Regions from separate parts of the Allobosea sp. OAE752 genome, predicted to be linked through region 1. Evidence: predicted binding sites of a transcription regulator. Region 1 holds the regulator's gene; each other region holds the start of a gene.
The links. The regulator HrcA, encoded in region 1, represses chaperone genes, less so after heat shock. The targets are predictions, from matches to a motif close to GTTAGCACTCNCNNNNNGNGAGTGCTAAC.
Positions count from the first base shown of each region.

Region 1 (6,122 bases):
TCGCGCCGAGATCGCCAAGGTGCTGGTGCATTCCCGTGCGCGCCGGCAGGGGATCGGCGAGGCGCTGATGAGCCGGGCCGAGGCCATCGCCCGAGAAAGGGGACGCAACCTGCTGGTGCTCGACACGGATGAGAACGGTGCCGCGCGAAGGCTCTACAACCGGCTGGGCTGGACGGAGCTCGGCACCATCCCGCGCTTCGCGCTGATGCCGGACGGGGCCGAATGCGGCTCGACGTTTTTCTACAAGGATCTCGTCTGAGGACAGGCGTCATGCTCGGGCTAGACCCGAGCATCTCACGCCCGGAAGAGGCTCCGGCGTCCTCTGGGAGAGTTTCTCGGGTCACCGCTGCGCGCCCGCCCGAGAATGAAAGGCGGTCGCTCGGGCTGCCTCAGCCTTCCTTGGCCTCGCCGCGCACATAGGGCTCGACCGGGCCCTTGAGGGTGATCGTCATCGGCCGGCCGAAGCGGTCCTTGGCGGCGCCGGCCGCGACCTTCACCCAGCCTTCCGAGACGCAATACTCCTCGACATTGGTCTTCTCGACGCCCTTGAAGCGAATGCCGATGTCGCGTGCCAGCACGTCAGCATCATAGAAGGGGCTGTCCGGATTGACGGAGAGACGGTCGGGAAGCTGGTCGGACATGGCGGAACCTGCAATGCGGAAACGGTTGCTTTCCGCGCTCGATAGCCGCTTCCGCCCTCAAAGCCAACTCAGCGCTTCGCCCGGCCGCCCGCCTGCTCGATCAATTCAGCCACGGCTGCCTGTCCCCTCGCGCGAGCATGGGCAAGCGGCGTCAGGCCGTCGCGATCGGCGAGGTTCGGATCGGCGCCTGCGGCGAGGACGAGCCTCGCCACCTCCTGATGGCGCGGGCCGCCATCGCCGAGGATTACGATTTCCAAAAGGCAGGTCCAGCCGAGATCGTTGACGTGATTGACGTCGATGCCGCTGGTCAGGAGCAGCTTCACGGTCTCGACATGGGCGCGCTCGCAGGCCGGGATCAGCGCATTGCCGCCATAGCGGTTGCGCAAGCGCAGATCGGGCTTCAGCGGCAACATCGCCGCGATGATGTCCGTGCGGCCGGAGGCACCGGCGAGCAGCCAGGGCGTGTCGCGGTTGGCGGCCTGCGTGTTGGGGCTCGCACCGGCGGCGAGCAGGGCCCTGGCCATTTCGACATGGTTGCCGGCGACAGCGAGGAGGAGCGCCGTGCGGCCTTGCGAGTCGCGCATTTCGAGATCGGCTCCCTTCGCGATCAGGGCCTCCACCTCGGCCGTTCTTCCGGATTCGGCAGCGGCGAGCAGATCGGAGGCGGCATGAGCGGCAGCGGTCGTCATCAGGCAAGCTCCAAGGGCTAAAGCCCGCAGCCAGCGCGTCACCGGCTGCCGTCCAGCAGGCGGCCGACGACCTTGGCGGTATAGTCGACCATCGGGACGATGCGGGCATAGTTCAGCCGCGTCGGGCCGATGATGCCGACGACGCCGACGATGCGCTGCTCGGCATCGCGGAAGGGCGCCGCCACCATCGAGGAACCGGACATCGAGAACAGCTTGTTCTCCGAGCCGATGAAGATGCGGACGCCGTCGCCTTCCTCGGCGCGGGAGAGCAGGTCGATCACGTCGGTCTGGGTCTCGAGATCGCCGAAGAGCATGCGGATGCGCTCCAGATCCTCCTGCGCCCTGAGATCGTCGAGCAGATTGGCCTGGCCGCGCACGATCAGGTGGCGATCGCCGCTCGGGCCCGAGGAGGTGGCGATGCCGCTTTCGACGAGGCGGGCGGTGAGCGCGTCGAGCTCACGCTCCATCAGCGCGCGCTGCGCCCCGATCTCGCCACGCACTTCGCCGAGCGTCTTGCCGAGGATGCGCGCGTTGAGGAAGTTCGCGGCTTCCGTCAGGGCCGAGGCGGGCAGGCCCGGCGGCAGGGCGAGCAGGCGGTTTTCGACCGCGCCGTCTTCCGAAACCAGCACCACCAGGGCACGGGCAGGATCGAGCCGGACGAATTCGATGTGCTTCAGCCGCGGATCGGCCTTGGTGGTGACGACGACGCCGGCGCCGCGCGAGAGGCCTGACAGCAGCGCGGAAGCCTCCGTCAGGGTCTGGTCGAGGCTGTGATGGCTCGCCGCCGCCCGGATCTGGGCCTCGATCCGCTTGCGCTCGTCGGATGTGAGGTTGCCGACCTCCATCATCGCATCGACGAAGAAGCGCAGCCCCCGTTCGGTGGGCAGGCGCCCCGCCGAGGTGTGCGGCGCATAAATCAGCCCGGCAAGCTCGAGGTCGGTCATGACGTTGCGCACCGTCGCGGGCGAGAGCGCCATCGGCAGCAGGCGGGCGATGTTGCGGGAGCCGAGCGGCTCGCCGGTCGTCAGGTAGCCGTCGACGATCTGGCGAAAGATCTCGCGCGAGCGCTGGTCGATCTCGACCAGGCTGCTCGTCGTCTCCGGGCGGGTTGTATGAGCGCTCATGAACCTCGGCTGCGAAATCGCGCACGTGCCCTATTGTCGGCATGGCGGGCGCGCGGATCAAGAGGGCTATATGGCTCGCCCTGCCTTGCCCGGTGACGTGGGAGAGCCTACAAGCCGCCTCTCCCCGCAAGACAGGATCATTTCATGCGACCCTCCAAACGCGCCGCCGACGAGATGCGCAAGGTCACGCTCGAACGCGGCGTGGTGCGCTATGCCGAGGGTTCCTGCATGGTGACGTTCGGCGAGACCAAGGTGCTTTGCGCCGCGACCGTCGAGGAAAAGGGTCCGCCCTGGCTGCGCGGCACCGGCAAGGGCTGGGTCACCGCCGAGTACTCGATGCTGCCGCGCGCCACGCATGAGCGCACGCGCCGCGAGGTCACCTCCGGCAAGCCCTCCGGCCGCACCCAGGAGATCCAGCGCCTCGTCGGCCGTTCGCTCCGCGCCGTGGTCGACCTGACCGCGATCGGCGAGCGCCAGATCGTCGTCGATTGCGACGTGATCCAGGCCGATGGCGGCACCCGCACGGCCTCGATCACCGGCGCCTGGGTCGCGCTGCACGATGCGCTGAAGTGGATGGAAGGCCGCAACCTGCTCAAGGGCACCAATCCGCTGAAGGACCATGTCGCCGCCGTCTCCTGCGGTATCGTCGCCGGGCAGCCCGTGATCGATCTCGACTATGTCGAGGATTCCGGCGCGCAGACCGACGCGAATTTCGTCATCACCGGCTCCGGCGGCCTCGTCGAGGTGCAGGGCACGGCCGAGGGCGCACCGTTCTCGGAAGAAGAACTGCTCGCGCTGCTCAAGCTCGCCAAGGGCGGCGTTTCCAAGCTCGTCGCGCTGCAGAAGGCCGCGGTGGCCTGACGATGACCACCCACCGCCTCCTCACCGGCAAGGTCGTGATCGCGACCCATAACCAGGGCAAGCTGCGCGAAATGCGCGACTTGCTGGCGCCTTACGGCATCGAACTGGTCTCGGCCGGGGAGCTCGGCCTGCCCGAGCCGGTCGAGGATGGCTACATGTTCTCGGAGAATGCGGCGATCAAGGCGATCGCCGCGACCAAGGCGAGTGGATTGCCCGCGCTCTCCGACGATTCCGGCGTCTGCATCGACGCGCTCGACGGCGCGCCCGGGCTGTTCTCGGCCAACTGGGCCGGGCCGGGCAAGGATTTCGCCCCGGCGATCGCCCGCGTCCAGATGGAACTCGCCAAGCGCGGCGCCCATGCGCCCGAGCAGCGCAAGGCGCATTTCGTCTCGGCGCTGGTCATCGCCTGGCCGGACGGGCACCAGGAATTGTTCGAGGGCCGCGTCTACGGCACGATCACCGAGCGGATCCGGGGCGCGGGCGGCTTCGGCTACGATCCGATCTTCCTGCCGGATGGCCATGACAAGACCTTCGGCGAGATGACGGCTGAGGAGAAGCACGGCATCCCGGCCGACGGTTCGCCCGGCCTGTCGCACCGCGCGCGCGCCTTCCATGCGCTCGCCGCCGCCTGCTTGAGGAAGCCGGGTTGAGCGCCCCGGCCGCCCTCGCCGAGCGGCCGCCGCTCCTGCATCCGACTGCGGATGCGGGCTTCGCCGTCTATGTGCACTGGCCCTTCTGCCTGGCGAAGTGCCCCTATTGCGACTTCAACAGCCATGTCCGGCTGCAGCCACCCGACCAAGCCCGCTACATCGCCGCCTTCCGTCGCGAGATCGCGCATCGGGCCGCGCTGGTGCCGGGCCGCACGGTGTCCTCGATCTTCTTCGGCGGCGGCACGCCCTCGCTGATGGAGGGCCGCACCGTCGGCGCGATCCTCGACGCCATCGGCGAGCATTGGGCGGTCGATCCGAACTGCGAAGTGTCCCTCGAAGCCAATCCGACCAGCGTCGAGGCCGGGCGCTTCCGCGACTTCCGGGCGGCCGGCGTCAACCGCGTCTCGCTCGGCGTGCAGGCGCTGAACGATGCCGATCTCAAGGCGCTCGGCCGGATGCATTCGGCTGAGGAAGCGCTGGCGGCGGTGGCGATCGCGCGCCAATATTTCGAGCGCTATTCCTTCGACCTGATCTATGCCCGCTCGCCCTTGCAGACTCCGGCCCTTTGGCGCGCCGAGCTGGAGCTGGCGATCAGCCATGCGGCCGAGCATCTCTCGCTCTACCAGCTCACCATCGAGCCCGGCACGGCGTTCGAACGATTGTTCCGGGCCGGCAAACTCGCGATTCCCGATCATGATGCCGGCGCGGCGCTCTACGAGACGACGCAGGAGATCACGGCCAAGCACGGCCTGCCAGTCTATGAGATCTCCAACCATGCCCGGCCGGGTGCGGAATGCCGCCACAACCTCGTCTACTGGCACTATGGCGAATACGCCGGCATCGGCCCCGGCGCCCATGGCAGGCTGGTGACGGCGGAAGGCCGCATGGCGCATTCGACCGAGAAGCGGCCCGAGATCTGGCTGGAACGGGTCGAGGCCGAAGGCCATGCGCTGGTCGAGGACGAGCGCTTGAGCGAAGAGGCGCAGGGCGACGAATACCTGCTGATGGGGCTTCGCCTCGTCGAGGGGATCGATCCCACGGTGTTCAAGGCGCTGTCAGGACGCGAACTCAACGCCAAGCGCATCGCCAGCCTGATCGACGAGAAGCTGCTGATGCACCGGCAAGGCGGCCGGCTTGCGGCAACGCCGGACGGCGCATTGCTGCTCGATGCGCTGGTGGCCGATCTGGCGGCCTAAAACAGGGCATCATTCTCGGGCGCAGCGCAACGCAGACCCGAGAAGCTCAGGTACGACGAGACTCCGGAAGCTCCGCGTCATGAGATGCTCGGGTCAAGCCCGAGCATGACGGCTGTGCCGTGCTCAGTCCTTCCCCAGCCGCACGCCCGTCTTCGGATCGAAGACATGGACCTTGCCGGGATCGACCGTGATCCAGAGTCGGCCTTCCTGCGCCGGGACGTCGCCCGTCGCCGCCTGCATCACGAAGGGCTGGCCTGCGAGCTTGCCGTGGAAGAGCTGGGTCGCACCGAGCTCCTCGATGAACTCGACGTCGAAGGGCAGCGAACCGGCATCATCGTCGGAGACGATCTCGATATCCTCCGGCCGCAGGCCGACCTCGACCGGCATCTGCGGCGGCAGGTCGTCGCGCAAATCATGCACCTGCAACACCGTGTCGCCCAGCGCGACGATGCCGTGGCCATCGACGAGGCCCGGCAGGATGTTCATCGGCGGCGAGCCGATGAACGTCGCGACGAACTTGCTCGCCGGCTTGCGATAGACGTCCGCCGGCACGCCGATCTGCTCGACCCGGCCGGCATTCATCACCACGAGCTTGTCGGAGAGCGTCATCGCCTCGACCTGGTCGTGAGTGACGTAGATCGAGGTCACGCCGAGCGCGCGCTGCAGCTTCTTGATCTCGACGCGCATCTGCACGCGCAGCTTGGCGTCGAGGTTGGAGAGCGGCTCGTCGAAGAGGAAGACCTGCGGCTTGCGCACGATGGCGCGGCCCATGGCGACGCGCTGGCGCTGGCCGCCGGAGAGCTGGCGCGGCCGGCGCTCGAGGAAGGGCTCGATGGCGAGGATGCGCGCGGCTTCCCGCACGCGCTTGTCGATCTCCTCCTTCGGCGTGCCGCGGTTGCGCAGGCCGTAGGCCATGTTGTCGTAGATGTTCATATGCGGGTAGAGCGCATAATTCTGGAAC
Region 1 is NZ_JBNPXO010000004.1:224,971-231,092, reverse strand. Features, by position in the region: gene GGC47_RS12815 (GNAT family N-acetyltransferase) at 1-259, shown strand, start outside; gene GGC47_RS12810 (DUF3297 family protein) at 390-641, opposite strand; gene GGC47_RS12805 (ankyrin repeat domain-containing protein) at 710-1,330, opposite strand; gene hrcA (heat-inducible transcriptional repressor HrcA) at 1,369-2,454, opposite strand; gene rph (ribonuclease PH) at 2,599-3,315, shown strand; gene rdgB (RdgB/HAM1 family non-canonical purine NTP pyrophosphatase) at 3,318-3,965, shown strand; gene hemW (radical SAM family heme chaperone HemW) at 3,962-5,161, shown strand; gene GGC47_RS12780 (sn-glycerol-3-phosphate import ATP-binding protein UgpC) at 5,285-6,122, opposite strand, start outside.

Region 2 (6,122 bases), on a different contig from region 1:
GGAGCTTCTCGCGGTCGTAGTCCGAAGTCGTATCCTCGATCTGGGCCTTGATCTGGGCGACCCGGGCGTCGATCTCGGTCTTCTTGCCGGCGCCGTCGACGATGGTGGTGTTCTCCTTCTCGATCCGGACCTTCTTGGCGCGGCCGAGCATGTCGAGGGTGACGGTCTCCAGCTTGAGGCCGAGATCCTCGCTGATCGCGGTGCCGCCGGTGAGGATCGCGATGTCCTCGAGCATGGCCTTGCGGCGGTCGCCGAAGCCCGGCGCCTTGACGGCCGCAATCTTGAGCCCGCCCCGGAGCTTGTTGACGACGAGCGTGGCGAGAGCCTCGCCCTCGACATCCTCCGCCACGATCAGCAGCGGCTTTCCGGTCTGCACCACCGCTTCCAGCAGCGGCAGCATCGCCTGGAGGCCGGAGAGTTTCTTCTCGTGGATCAGGATGTAGGGGTCTTCGAGCTCCGCGACCATCTTCTCGGTGTTGGTCACGAAATAGGGCGAGAGATAGCCGCGGTCGAACTGCATGCCCTCGACGACATCAAGCTCGGTCTCGGCGGTCTTGGCTTCCTCGACGGTGATGACCCCCTCGTTGCCGACCTTCTTCATCGCCTCGGCGATCATCTCGCCGATCGTGCGGTCGCCATTGGCGGAGATGGTGCCGACCTGCGCGACCTCCTCCGAGCCGGTGATTGTCTTGGAATGCTCGCCGAGCGACTTCGTCACCGCCTCGACGGCGAGATCGATGCCGCGCTTCAGATCCATCGGGTTGATGCCGGCGGCCACCGCCTTGGCGCCCTCGCGGACGATCGCCTGGGCGAGCACGGTCGCGGTCGTGGTGCCGTCGCCCGCCGCATCGTTCTGTTTCGACGCCACTTCGCGCACCATCTGGGCGCCCATGTTCTCGAACTTGTCGGAAAGCTCGATCTCCTTGGCGACGGTGACGCCGTCCTTGGTGATGCGGGGCGCACCGAACGACTTCTCGATCACGACGTTTCGGCCCTTCGGACCGAGCGTGACCTTCACGGCATTCGCCAGCGTATCGACGCCGCGCAGCATCCGCTCGCGCGCGTCCTGCGAAAACTTCACGTCCTTCGCAGCCATGATTCCTCACTCCTTCAGACTTGAGGTTTCAGGTTGGTGGTTTGGAAGAGGCCCCGTCAGGCGGCCTTCTTGAGGGCGGCAGTCGTCTCGACGACGCCCATGATGTCGGACTCCTTCATGATCAGAAGGTCCTGGCCATCGATCTTGACCTCGGTGCCGCTCCATTTGCCGAAGAGCACGCGGTCGCCGACCTTGACGTCGGGCGGCACCAGCTTGCCGGTCTCGTCGCGCGCGCCGGCGCCGACGGCGACGACCTCGCCCTCCTGCGGCTTTTCCTTGGCGGTGTCGGGGATGATGATCCCGCCCTTGGTCTTCTCCTCGGCGTCGATGCGCTTCACGACGACGCGGTCATGCAGTGGCCGAAACTTCATGAGTTCCTCCAATTTCCATGTCGGTCACATGTCAAAGCGGGCTGGCCCTGTGCGGGTCTCGCGGCGAGGTTCCGCGCAGCCCTAAGGCGCCGCGCCCGCGCGATGATTTGGGTTGCCCCATTTTTGCCTTCAAGAGGCTGGCAGCACTTTTTTTGACTGAGTGCTAACGGGTTGAACAGGCAGCACAAACGCAACCTTTCAGCTTGCCAGGACGTTGGAAATTCGCTGCCATCGGCGCAGTGAAACCAGGGAGCTGAAAGGAATGGCTTCGACCGACTTCGCCCGCCAGATCGCCGGCTACGGATTGACCACCGCCGGAATCCTCTACCGCCTGCCCGACCACCCTTCGATCCTGCAGGAATACATCTGGCAGGATTACGATCTCGCCCCGCGCTTCCCCGAGCTCAACAAGTTCCTCGCCTTCTGGCAGGCCAAGCTCGACGGCAAGCTGTTCCGTATCACCGTGGCTCACAAGGACCTGATCGGACCCGCCGACCTCAGTGCGGTCAGCGGCGAATTCCGGCTCCAGTAAATCGCAATCGACGTCCGGTTACCCAACGCGGCGGTGATCACCCCATGGTCCCGCCTGCTCGGCGCGAAACGAGGCTGTGCCGGCCGGACGGACGAGTCAGCCCGCCGCGTCGTCTCCGAACGGCTCCAGCAGGGCGACGAACTCGGCGACACGGCCTGAAGGTAGCGGGCGGCCTGCGTTGATCAGAGCGTCGTCCGCATTGATCCAGGCCCAGGTCTCCGCAAGCTCCTCCAGGGCAGTCCCCATCTCGGCGATCAGCATCGGATCGACCGGGCCGAGAATGGCTGCGATTTCGTCCGGACTCATGCGATTCTCCATGGCCGGATGTTTCGGATCGTACGTCGTGGGGCCCGTTTGCTTCCGGAACTTCCTAGGAGCCTGCGGCGGCGACTCTGTGCCGCCGGCCCGCCCGCCGACGATCGCATCAGTCATGGCCTACATGTTCCTGGCCGACTGAGGAAAAACGATGCCGCAGGGGCGCATCTTTCAAACGGCTGAGCACTTCCGCTTACTGATCGCGAAAATGCCATCACAAAGGAACTCGCGAAGAGATCATCGGTTAAATCTGCTGTGCTGTCGCCGACAGTTCCAATGGATGCTGGATGGCTGCCATGACTGACAAAACCGGCGAGATTTTCCGTTTATTTTTTGACGATTACAGTAGTTATTCCCAAGAGGAGATGAGTCTGCAGGAATATCTGCTGGGCTGCCGCGAAGACAAGTCGATGTACGCCTCTGCTGCGGAGCGGATGGTCAACGCGATTGGGACGCCAAAATTATTCGATACGAGCCAGGACGAACGCCTGGGCCGCATCTTCGCCAACAGGACGATAAAGATTTATCCTGCCTTCGCCGATTTCTTTGGCATGGAGGATACGATCGAGCGTATCGCCGGCTACTTCCGCTATGCCTCGCAAGGGTTGGAGGAGCGCAAGCAGATTCTCTATCTCCTTGGCCCGGTCGGCGGTGGCAAGTCATCGCTCGCCGAACGGCTGAAGAAGCTGATGGAGGAGCGTCCCTTCTATACGCTCAAGGTCGGCGGACAAATCAGCCCCGTCTTCGAATCGCCGCTCGGCCTGTTCCGGCCGGACCGCATGGGCGATCTCTTCGAGGACAAGTACGGGATCGCGCGCCGACGCCTGACCGGGTTGATCTCTCCCTGGACTGCGAAGCGGCTCGATGAAGTCTCCGGCGACATCTCCCAGTTCAGCGTCGTCAAGCTGATGCCCTCGCGCCTGCGCCAGGTCGGCATCGCCAAGACTGAGCCGGGCGATGAGAACAACCAGGACGTCTCGACACTCGTCGGCAAGGTCGATATCCGCCAGCTTGAGAATTTCAGCCAGTCGGACCCGGACGCCTATTCCTATAGCGGTGGCCTGAACCGGACGACGCAAGGGCTGCTCGAATTCGTCGAGATGTTCAAGGCACCGATCAAAGTGCTGCACCCGTTGCTGACCGCGACCCAGGAGGGCAGCTATAACGGCACCGAGAATTTCGGGGGCTTCCCCTATCAAGGCATTGTGCTCGCCCATTCCAACGAGTCGGAATGGCTGCAGTTCAAGAACAACCGCAACAACGAGGCCTTCCTCGACCGCATCCTGGTGGTCAAGGTGCCGTATTGCCTGCGCGTCACCGAAGAACGGCAGATCTACGAGAAGCTGCTGCGCGAAAGCGAGCTGGCCGACAGTCCCTGCGCACCCGAGGTGCTCGACATCCTCAGCCGCTTCTCGGTCTCGACGCGGCTCGCCGAGCACGAGAATTCGCCGCTCTATACCAAGATGCGCGTCTATGACGGCGAAAACCTCAAGGAGCTCGATCCCAAGGCCAAGGCCATCCAGGAATATCGCGACGCCGCCGGCATCGACGAGGGCATGACCGGCGTCAGTACGCGCTTTGCTTTCAAGATCCTGTCGCAGACCTTCAATTACGACACCGAGGAACTGGCCGCCGACCCGGTCCACCTGATGTACATCCTGGAAGGTGCGATCAAGCGCGAGCAGTTCCCCAAGGAGACGGAAGCGGCCTATCTCGACTTCATCAAGTCGGAGCTGGCAACGCGCTATGCCGAATTCATCGGCCACGAGATCCAGAAGGCCTATCTGGAATCCTATGGCGAATACGGCCAGAACCTGTTCGACCGCTACATCGCCTATGCCGATGCCTGGGTCGAGGACCAGGACTACAAGGACCCGGATACTGGCCAGATCCTGAACCGGCAGATCCTGGACAACGAATTGTCCCAGATCGAGAAGCCGGCCGGCATCGCCAATCCCAAGGATTTCCGCAACGAGGTCGTGAAGTTCACATTGCGCGCCCGGGCCAGAAACAACGGCCGCAACCCGTCCTGGACCAGCTACGAGAAGCTGCGCGAGGTGATCGAGAAGCGGATGTTCGGGCAGGTCGAGGACCTCCTGCCGATCATCAGCTTCGGCTCGAAGCAGGATAGCGTGACGGAGAAGCGGCACCAGGGCTTCGTGCAACGCATGGTCGAGCGTGGCTATACCGAGCGTCAGGTCCGGCGGCTCGTCGACTGGTATATGCGGGTCAACAAGGCGGGCTGACCGTCGGCCGGGAGCGCGCCATGCCGATCTTCATCGATCGTCGCCTGAACCCGAAGGACAAGAGCCTGGGCAATCGCCAGCGTTTTCTGCGCCGCGTGCGCACGGAGCTGAAGCGCAGCGTCCAAGACAATATTAGGACCGGCAAGATCGCCGATGTCGATCGCGAGCAGGCCATCTCCATGCCAGCGAATGGAACCGACGAGCCGCGCTTCCGCGAGGCGAAGGATAGCGGCCGCCGTCAGCATGTCCTGCCCGGGAACCAGCGCTTCTCTCCGGGGGATCAGTTGCCGAAGCCGGGGCAGGGCGGAGGCGGTTTGGGATCGTCGCCGGGATCTCAGGTTGCCGAGGATGATTTCCGCTTCGTGCTGTCGCGCGAGGAGGTGCTCGACCTGTTCTTCGAGGATCTCGAGCTGCCCGACATGGTCAAGCTCAACCTCAGGGAAATCCTGACCTACAAGCCGCGGCGGGCGGGCTATTCGGTGAGCGGGGCGCCGACCAATATCAGCATCGCCCGCACCATGCGCAACAGCCATGGCCGCCGCATTGCGCTGCGGCGCCCCAAGCGCGAGGACGTCGAGGCGATCCTGCGCGAGCTCGCCACGCTCGAAGCTGAGGAGGGGGTGGATCCCGGCGAACGCTATCGGCGCAGCAGCGCCCTGCGCGCGGAGCTCGTCCGGCTGGAGCGGCGGCGGCGGGTCATCGCCTTCGTCGATCCGGTCGATATCCGCTTCAACCGCTTCGACCCGCAGCCCCAACCGAATGCGAATGCAGTGATGTTCTGCCTGATGGACGTCTCGGGCTCGATGGGCGAACGCGAGAAGGACCTCGCCAAGCGCTTCTTCGTCCTGCTGCATCTGTTCCTGAAGCGGCGCTACGAGCGCACGGACATCGTCTTCATCCGCCACACGCACACGGCGCAGGAGGTGGACGAGGAGACGTTCTTCTACAGCACGCAGAGCGGTGGCACCGTCGTCTCCACGGCGCTGGAAGAGATGCAGAGCGTCATCGCCAAGCGCTACCCTAGCCGCGAATGGAACATCTACGCCGCACAGGCCTCGGACGGCGACAATCTCGCCACGGATTCCGAACGCTGCCTCAGCCTGATGGACGGCGAGATCATGCGGCTTTGCCAGTATTTCGCCTATGTCGAGATCATCGACGAGCGTGAGAGCGAGATCTTCGGCTCGACCAATAACGGCACATCGCTCTGGCGCGCCTATCATGCCGTCAAGGACCGGTGGCGAAATTTCGACATGAGTCGCATCGCCAAGGCGTCCGACATCTACCCGGTCTTTCGGCAGCTCTTCACCAAGCAGCCTTCTGTGCAGCGAGACTGAGGGGAGAGAGCCGATGCTCAAGCACGCGCCCGGACGCGGTCTGCTGTTCTCCGGGTCGGACTGGAATTTCCAGACATTGTCCCACGCTTACGACGCCATCGACATCGTGGCGAAGGAGGAGCTCGGACTCGATACCTACCCGGTCCAGATGGAAGTCATATCCTCGGAGCAGATGCTGGACGCCTATTCGTCGATCGGCATGCCGCTGATGTATCGGCACTGGTC
Region 2 is NZ_JBNPXO010000010.1:138,112-144,233, forward strand. Features, by position in the region: gene groL (chaperonin GroEL) at 1-1,096, opposite strand, end outside; gene groES (co-chaperone GroES) at 1,153-1,467, opposite strand; gene GGC47_RS22505 (usg protein) at 1,730-1,999, shown strand; gene GGC47_RS22510 (hypothetical protein) at 2,096-2,431, opposite strand; gene GGC47_RS22515 (PrkA family serine protein kinase) at 2,611-4,560, shown strand; gene GGC47_RS22520 (YeaH/YhbH family protein) at 4,581-5,897, shown strand; gene GGC47_RS22525 (SpoVR family protein) at 5,911-6,122, shown strand, end outside.
Region 2: the regulator HrcA is predicted to act here: its motif matches at 1,607-1,635, upstream of groES (co-chaperone GroES).

Region 3 (6,122 bases), on a different contig from region 1:
GGTCACGGTCTCGAGCTTGATGCCGAGGTCTTCCGAGATCATCTGGCCGGCGGTCAGGATCGAGATGTCCTCGAGCATGGCCTTGCGGCGATCACCGAAGCCCGGAGCCTTGACGGCCGCGACCTTCAGGCCGCCACGGAGCTTGTTGACGACGAGCGTGGCCAGGGCCTCGCCCTCGACGTCCTCGGCGATGATGAGCAGCGGCTTGCCGGTCTGCACGACGGCCTCGAGGATCGGCAGCATCGCCTGGAGCGAGGACAGCTTCTTCTCGAAGATCAGGACGTAGGGGTCGTCCAGCTCCGCGATCATCTTCTCGGAGTTGGTGATGAAGTACGGCGAGAGATAGCCGCGGTCGAACTGCATGCCCTCGACGACGTCGAGCTCGGTCTCGGCGGTCTTGGCTTCCTCGACGGTGATGACACCCTCGTTGCCGACCTTCTGCATCGCGGTCGAGATCATCTTGCCGACCGACTCGTCGCCGTTCGCCGAGATGGTGCCGACCTGAGCGACTTCCGCGTTGGACGTGACCTTCTTGGAGTTCTTCTTGAGGTCGGCGACGATGGCCTCGACGGCCAGGTCGATGCCGCGCTTCAGGTCCATCGGGTTCATGCCGGCTGCAACCGACTTGGCGCCTTCACGGACGATCGCCTGGGCGAGAACCGTGGCGGTGGTGGTGCCGTCGCCGGCATGGTCGTTCTGGCGCGAAGCGACTTCGCGGACCATCTGGGCGCCCATGTTCTCGAACTTGTCGGACAGCTCGATCTCCTTGGCGACGGTGACGCCGTCCTTGGTGATGCGCGGGGCGCCGAACGACTTCTCGATCACGACGTTGCGGCCCTTGGGACCGAGCGTGACCTTCACGGCGTTGGCGAGGATATCCACGCCGCGCAGCATCTTGTCGCGGGCTTCAGTGCCGAATTTGACGTCTTTGGCAGCCATGAGAGCTACTCCTTGAACTTGAAACGGAAGAGAGCGGTCAGGCGGCTATCAGCCGACGACGCCCATGATGTCGGATTCCTTCATGATCAGGAGGTCCTGACCGTCGATCTTGACCTCAGTGCCCGACCACTTGCCGAACAGGACGCGGTCGCCCTTCTTGACGTCGAGCGGAACGAGCTTGCCGGCCTCATCGCGCGCGCCGGAACCGACGGCGATGACCTCGCCCTCCTGGGGCTTTTCCTTGGCGGTCTCGGGGATGATGATGCCACCCTTGGTCTTCTCTTCGCCATCCAGGCGACGGACCACGACGCGGTCATGCAAAGGACGGAACTTCATGGTTCTGTCTTCCTCTCGGTCTTATTCGTTTCGGGCGCCGCTGATGGGCTCCCGGGGGAGGCTGTTAGCAGTCACCTGTTGGGAGTGCTAACAGATAGCGCGGAGATAGGCGCGGGTGTCCGGAGAGTCAAGAAAGCCGCGAGCGATAAAGTGAACGCTCCGGACGCAGCCCTTAGCCTTCCGGCTGCGGTAAAGGGCAGAACACGTTAAGATGGCGACATGACGACATCCGCGACCCCTCCCGCGCCCGACCCCCGTCTCGATGAGATCGCCCGCTCCTGCGTGGCGCTGCACATCCGCATGACGGCGCGCGCCGTCACCCGCGCCTATGACGAGGCGATGCGGCCGAGCGGGCTGAAGATCACCCAGTTCGTGCTGCTCTCGGCGCTGAGCACCGGGCAATGGAAGTCGGTCACCGAATTGGCCGAGCGCTTCGCACTGGAGCGGACGTCGCTGACCCGCAATCTCCAGCTGCTGGCGGCCGAGGGCATGGTCGAGCCGGTCGAGTGCCGCGGCCGCGCCTCCGTCTATGCGGTGACGGAGAAGGGCCGGGCTGCGATCGCGGCGGCGATCCCGTTCTGGCGGGCGGCGCAGGACAAGATCGAGGGCGGCTTCGGCGAAGAGCGCTGGCGCGAGACCCGCGACGGGCTGAAGGCGCTGCGCCGCGCGGCACGCGAGACACGCTGAGAACCTCGCCTGAAAAATACGGCACTCCTCAGGATGAGGGTTTTAGAACACGTCTCCCGCTTGTCGCGGCAGGATCTCCGGCGGCCCGGTTGACGGTACAGCTAGGCTCTCTCTATCGTGCAGATACACGATTGGAGAAGCGGCCATGGATCGAACCTTCGGAGTGGTGTCCCGCGAAGTGCTGACCGCCGGCGACGGCCTGAGCTTCCTGCGCGGTATCATCGATGGCTCGCAGCCGGCCCCGCCCTTCGCGCAGACCATGGATTTCGACCTGGTCGAGGCGGATGAGGGCCGGGTCGTCTTCGTCGGCCGGCCGTCGCCGCGCTTCTTCAACCCACTCGGCACGATCCATGGCGGCTGGACGGCGACGATCCTCGATTCCGCCATGGCCTGCGCCGCGCATGCGACGCTGAAGCCGGGCGAGGGCTACACCACGCTGGAGATGAAGCTGAACTATGTCCGCCCGGTCATGCCGGAGAGCGGCACGGTCCGCTGCGAGGGCAAGCTGATCCATCGCGGCGGCACGGTCATCACGACCGAGGGCAAGCTCGTCGACGAGCGCGGCAAGCTGCTCGCGCATGGCACCGAGACCTGCGTCGTATTCCCGGCGAGGCCTAGCGCCGGCTGACTGCCACCGCTCCCGCTACGATCAGCACCGCCCCGGCATAGGTCGTGTAGAGCGGCACCTCGCCGAAGAGGTGGAAGCCGAGCAGGCTCGCCCAGATCAGCGCGGTGTATTCGATCGCCGCGAGCTTCGAGGCCGCCGCCCGGGCATAGGCCGAGGTCAGCGTCAGATGACCGGCGACGCCGAGGATGCCGGCGCCGAGATAGATCGCGAGGTCGATCGCCGCCATCGGCACGAAGACGGTTGCCGCCGGGATGGCGAGGCAGAGAGCAGGGCCGACATTCTGGAAGGCGACGATCACCGTCGGGTGCTCGCGCATCGCGATGCGCCTGAGCAGGATGAGGTTGAAGGCATAGCTCACGGCCGAGAACAGGGCGGCGGCGACGCCGAGCCCCGCGCCACTGACATGGCCCTGCAGCCGCGGCCAGACCATCACCAGCATGCCCGCGAGGCCGAAGGCGAGCGCCTGCAGCACGCGCTTGTCGATCTTCTCCTTGAGCAGAAGCCCGCCCAGCAGCGCGACGAAGACCGGGGCGAGGAAGGAGAGCGTCAGCGCCTCGGCCAGCGGCAGCACCGAGACCGAATAGAAGAAGCTGCCGGCGGTGAGCACCACCAGCGGGATGCGGGCGAGATTGCCGATCAGGCTGTCGCGCGTCGGCCGCGCCGGCCGGGCGATCGCCAGGACGACGAGCGCGCAGAGCCCGCCCATGGCGAAGCGCATGAACAGCGCCAGCACGAAGGGATGCTTGTGCATCTGCCCCTTCAGCACCGCGTCCATGGCGGTGAGCAGGGCGATGCCCAGGGCGGCGCGCAGCGCCGTCGACCAGTTCATGACACGCAGCTGAGCGGCTTGCGGAAATGATATTCCCAGGTGGCGGAGACGTCTGCGAGATAGCGCTCGCCCGGCCAGCGCCGGAAGCCGAGCTTCTCGTAGAACCGATGGCCGCGCGCGAAGCGCGTGTCAGACCACAGCATCATCTCGGCAAAGTTGCCTGCCTCGGCGAAAGCCAGCGCCTCCGCGAAAAGCGCCTGCGCCAGCCCCGTGCCGCGAAAGGCCGGGTCGGCATAGACCTTGGTGAGCTCGACGGCGTTCTGCTCGGGCAGCGGCGTGGCGCCGAGCGAGCCGGCGATGCCGCCATCCGGCGCGTCGACGATCCAGAGCTTGCCGCCCTTGTTGGCGAAGGCCGTCGCCGGCTGCCGCAGCTCCGGGAATTCCTCCCAGACGAAATGGCAATTCGGATATTCGGCGAAGCTCGCCGCGATCAGCGCGGCGAGAGGCTCGGAATCGGTGTCGCGGGCAAGGCGGATCGGCGGGAGCGCGGTCATGACGACGGCTCTAGGGATAAACCGGTATCGCGCCTAGAGGGGCCGCCGCATTCCGCCATGCCGCTATCGCATCAGGGCGAGCGCAGCATCGGCGGTGAGCTTCAGCGCGGCGACTGCGAGCAGGGCGTAGCACCAGAAGAACAGGGCCTTCTGCTCGAGCCGATCGTGCAGCACGCGCCCGAGCCAGATCCCGATCGGCACGGCGGGAGCCAGCGCCAGCGCGCCCCAGAGCGCCTCGGTATGTTTCAGGCCGAGGCTGAAATAGGGCGGCAGCTTCAGCCAGTTGCCGAGCGTGAAGATCGCCACCGTCGTGCCGACGAACAGGGTTTTCGGCAGGCCGCGGGCGAGCAGATACATCGCGACGGGTGGCCCGCCGGCATGGGCGACGAAGGTGGTGAAGCCGGAGGCCGTGCCGGCGGCGAGTGCCAGCCCCGGTGAAACCGGGCGGTTGCCGGGCGGGGCGAGGCGCCCCTTCAGGAACCAATGCGCAGTGAACAGCAACGTCACGACGCCGATCATCAGGTTGACGATGCGCGGGTCGATGCGGACGAAGACGAGATAGCCAAGCCCGATGCCGAGGACGAGGCCCGGCAGCAGCCAGACCAGGTCGGGCTTCGACCAGGTGTCGCGCCCGAAGCGCTGCAGCGCCATCAGGTCCATCAGCGAGACCAGCATCGAGACCATGATCGCGGCGTTCTGCGGTGTGGTGACCATCGCCAGCAGCGGAATGCCGAGGATGGCAAGGCCGCCGCCGAAGGCGCTCTTGCCGATGGCGATGATCAGCGTCGTCACCCAGCCGACGAGATAGAAGGACAGCGGCTCAGGCATCAGGCCCCCGATCTCGCCCGGGACGCGGCCACAACCCGGCTCCTTCCGCTTGGAAAACCATCCGCGCCCCGCTACGCCATGTCTCGCCGAGCTTCCCGAGTTGTCGGCGAGTCGCAAGGGCGTTGGCCGCATGGGCGTCGCGAGGGAAAACAAGGGGATGACCGAGACGCGATGACCGTCCTGCTGCCCTTCCTCGTCAACGCGGTGCTGAATTTCGCTCTCGGCCTGCTGATCGCGCTGTTCCTCGGCCCCGAGGCTTTTGGCCTCTATGCGATCGGCGCGGCGCTGGTCGTCCTCGTCAACACGGCGGCGCTCGACTGGCTGAAGTTGTCGGCCGTCCGTTTCTATACGGCGCAGACGCGCGCGAGCGATCCCGGCATCCGGGCGACGCTGGACCTGCTTTTTGCGGCTGCCGCGCTGGCGCTGTGCGCGTTGCTCGGAATCGTGCTGCTGGCGGGCTTCGATGGCGGCGTGCCGGCAGCCCTGCTTGCCGCTGCCGTCCTGGCCGGCATCGGCGCCGGCTGGTTCGACTATCACGGCGCCATCGCGCGGGCGCGTTTCCTCGATGCCGCCTATGGCCGCCTGATCGCCGTGCGCGCCGCCATCGTGCTCGTCCTGATGGTCGGCGGCGCCTGGCTGACGCGCGATCCGGTCGTGGTGCTGCTAGCGGGGCTTGCGGGCACGATCGCCTCGGTGCTGAGCGTGCGCGGCCGGCTCTCCGACGGGCCGCTCTCCATTTCCGGGGCGCGCAAGGATCTGGCGCGCGCTTTCCTGCGCTACGGCCTTCCGCTCGTCGCAGGAAACGCGGTCTATTCGCTGATCCCGCTCGCCAATCGCAGCCTGCTCGCCGAGGCGCATGGTCTCGCGGAGTCCGGCTATTTCTCACTCGCCTCCGATATCGGCCTCAGGCTTTTCCCGATGCTGGCGTCGATGCTCGAGATCGTGCTGCTACGCGAGGTGATCCGCCTCGACGAGACGCGCGGGCGCAACGCCGCCCAGAAGCGGATCGCCGGCAACATGGTGCTCGTCCTGGCCGTGGTCCTGCCCGCCGCGCTCGGCTTCTGGCTCGTGCTGCCGGCCTTCGAGGCGCTTTTCGTCCCGGCGACGTTCCGCGGCCATTTCGCGGGCTACATGGCGTTGCTGCTGCCGGGCTTCGCCGCCATCGCCCTGTTCCAGGCGGCGATCTATCCGGTTTTCCTGCTCCAGAAGCGAACCCTGATCGCGGCGATCGTCGCGCTCGCGGGCCTTGCAGTGAATCTCGCTCTCGTCTCGGGTCTGGTCGGCACCGCGTCGCCCTCGCGCTTTGCCGTCGCGCAGAGCGCGGGATTCCTGGTCGTGCTGCTGGTGACGGCTCTCGTCGCCTTGCGCTCCCTGCCGAAAG
Region 3 is NZ_JBNPXO010000001.1:528,552-534,673, reverse strand. Features, by position in the region: gene groL (chaperonin GroEL) at 1-939, opposite strand, end outside; gene groES (co-chaperone GroES) at 988-1,275, opposite strand; gene GGC47_RS02475 (MarR family winged helix-turn-helix transcriptional regulator) at 1,495-1,962, shown strand; gene GGC47_RS02470 (PaaI family thioesterase) at 2,108-2,590, shown strand; gene GGC47_RS02465 (DMT family transporter) at 2,577-3,419, opposite strand; gene GGC47_RS02460 (GNAT family N-acetyltransferase) at 3,416-3,913, opposite strand; gene GGC47_RS02455 (sulfite exporter TauE/SafE family protein) at 3,977-4,741, opposite strand; gene GGC47_RS02450 (lipopolysaccharide biosynthesis protein) at 4,913-6,122, shown strand, end outside.
Region 3: the regulator HrcA is predicted to act here: its motif matches at 1,339-1,367, upstream of groES (co-chaperone GroES).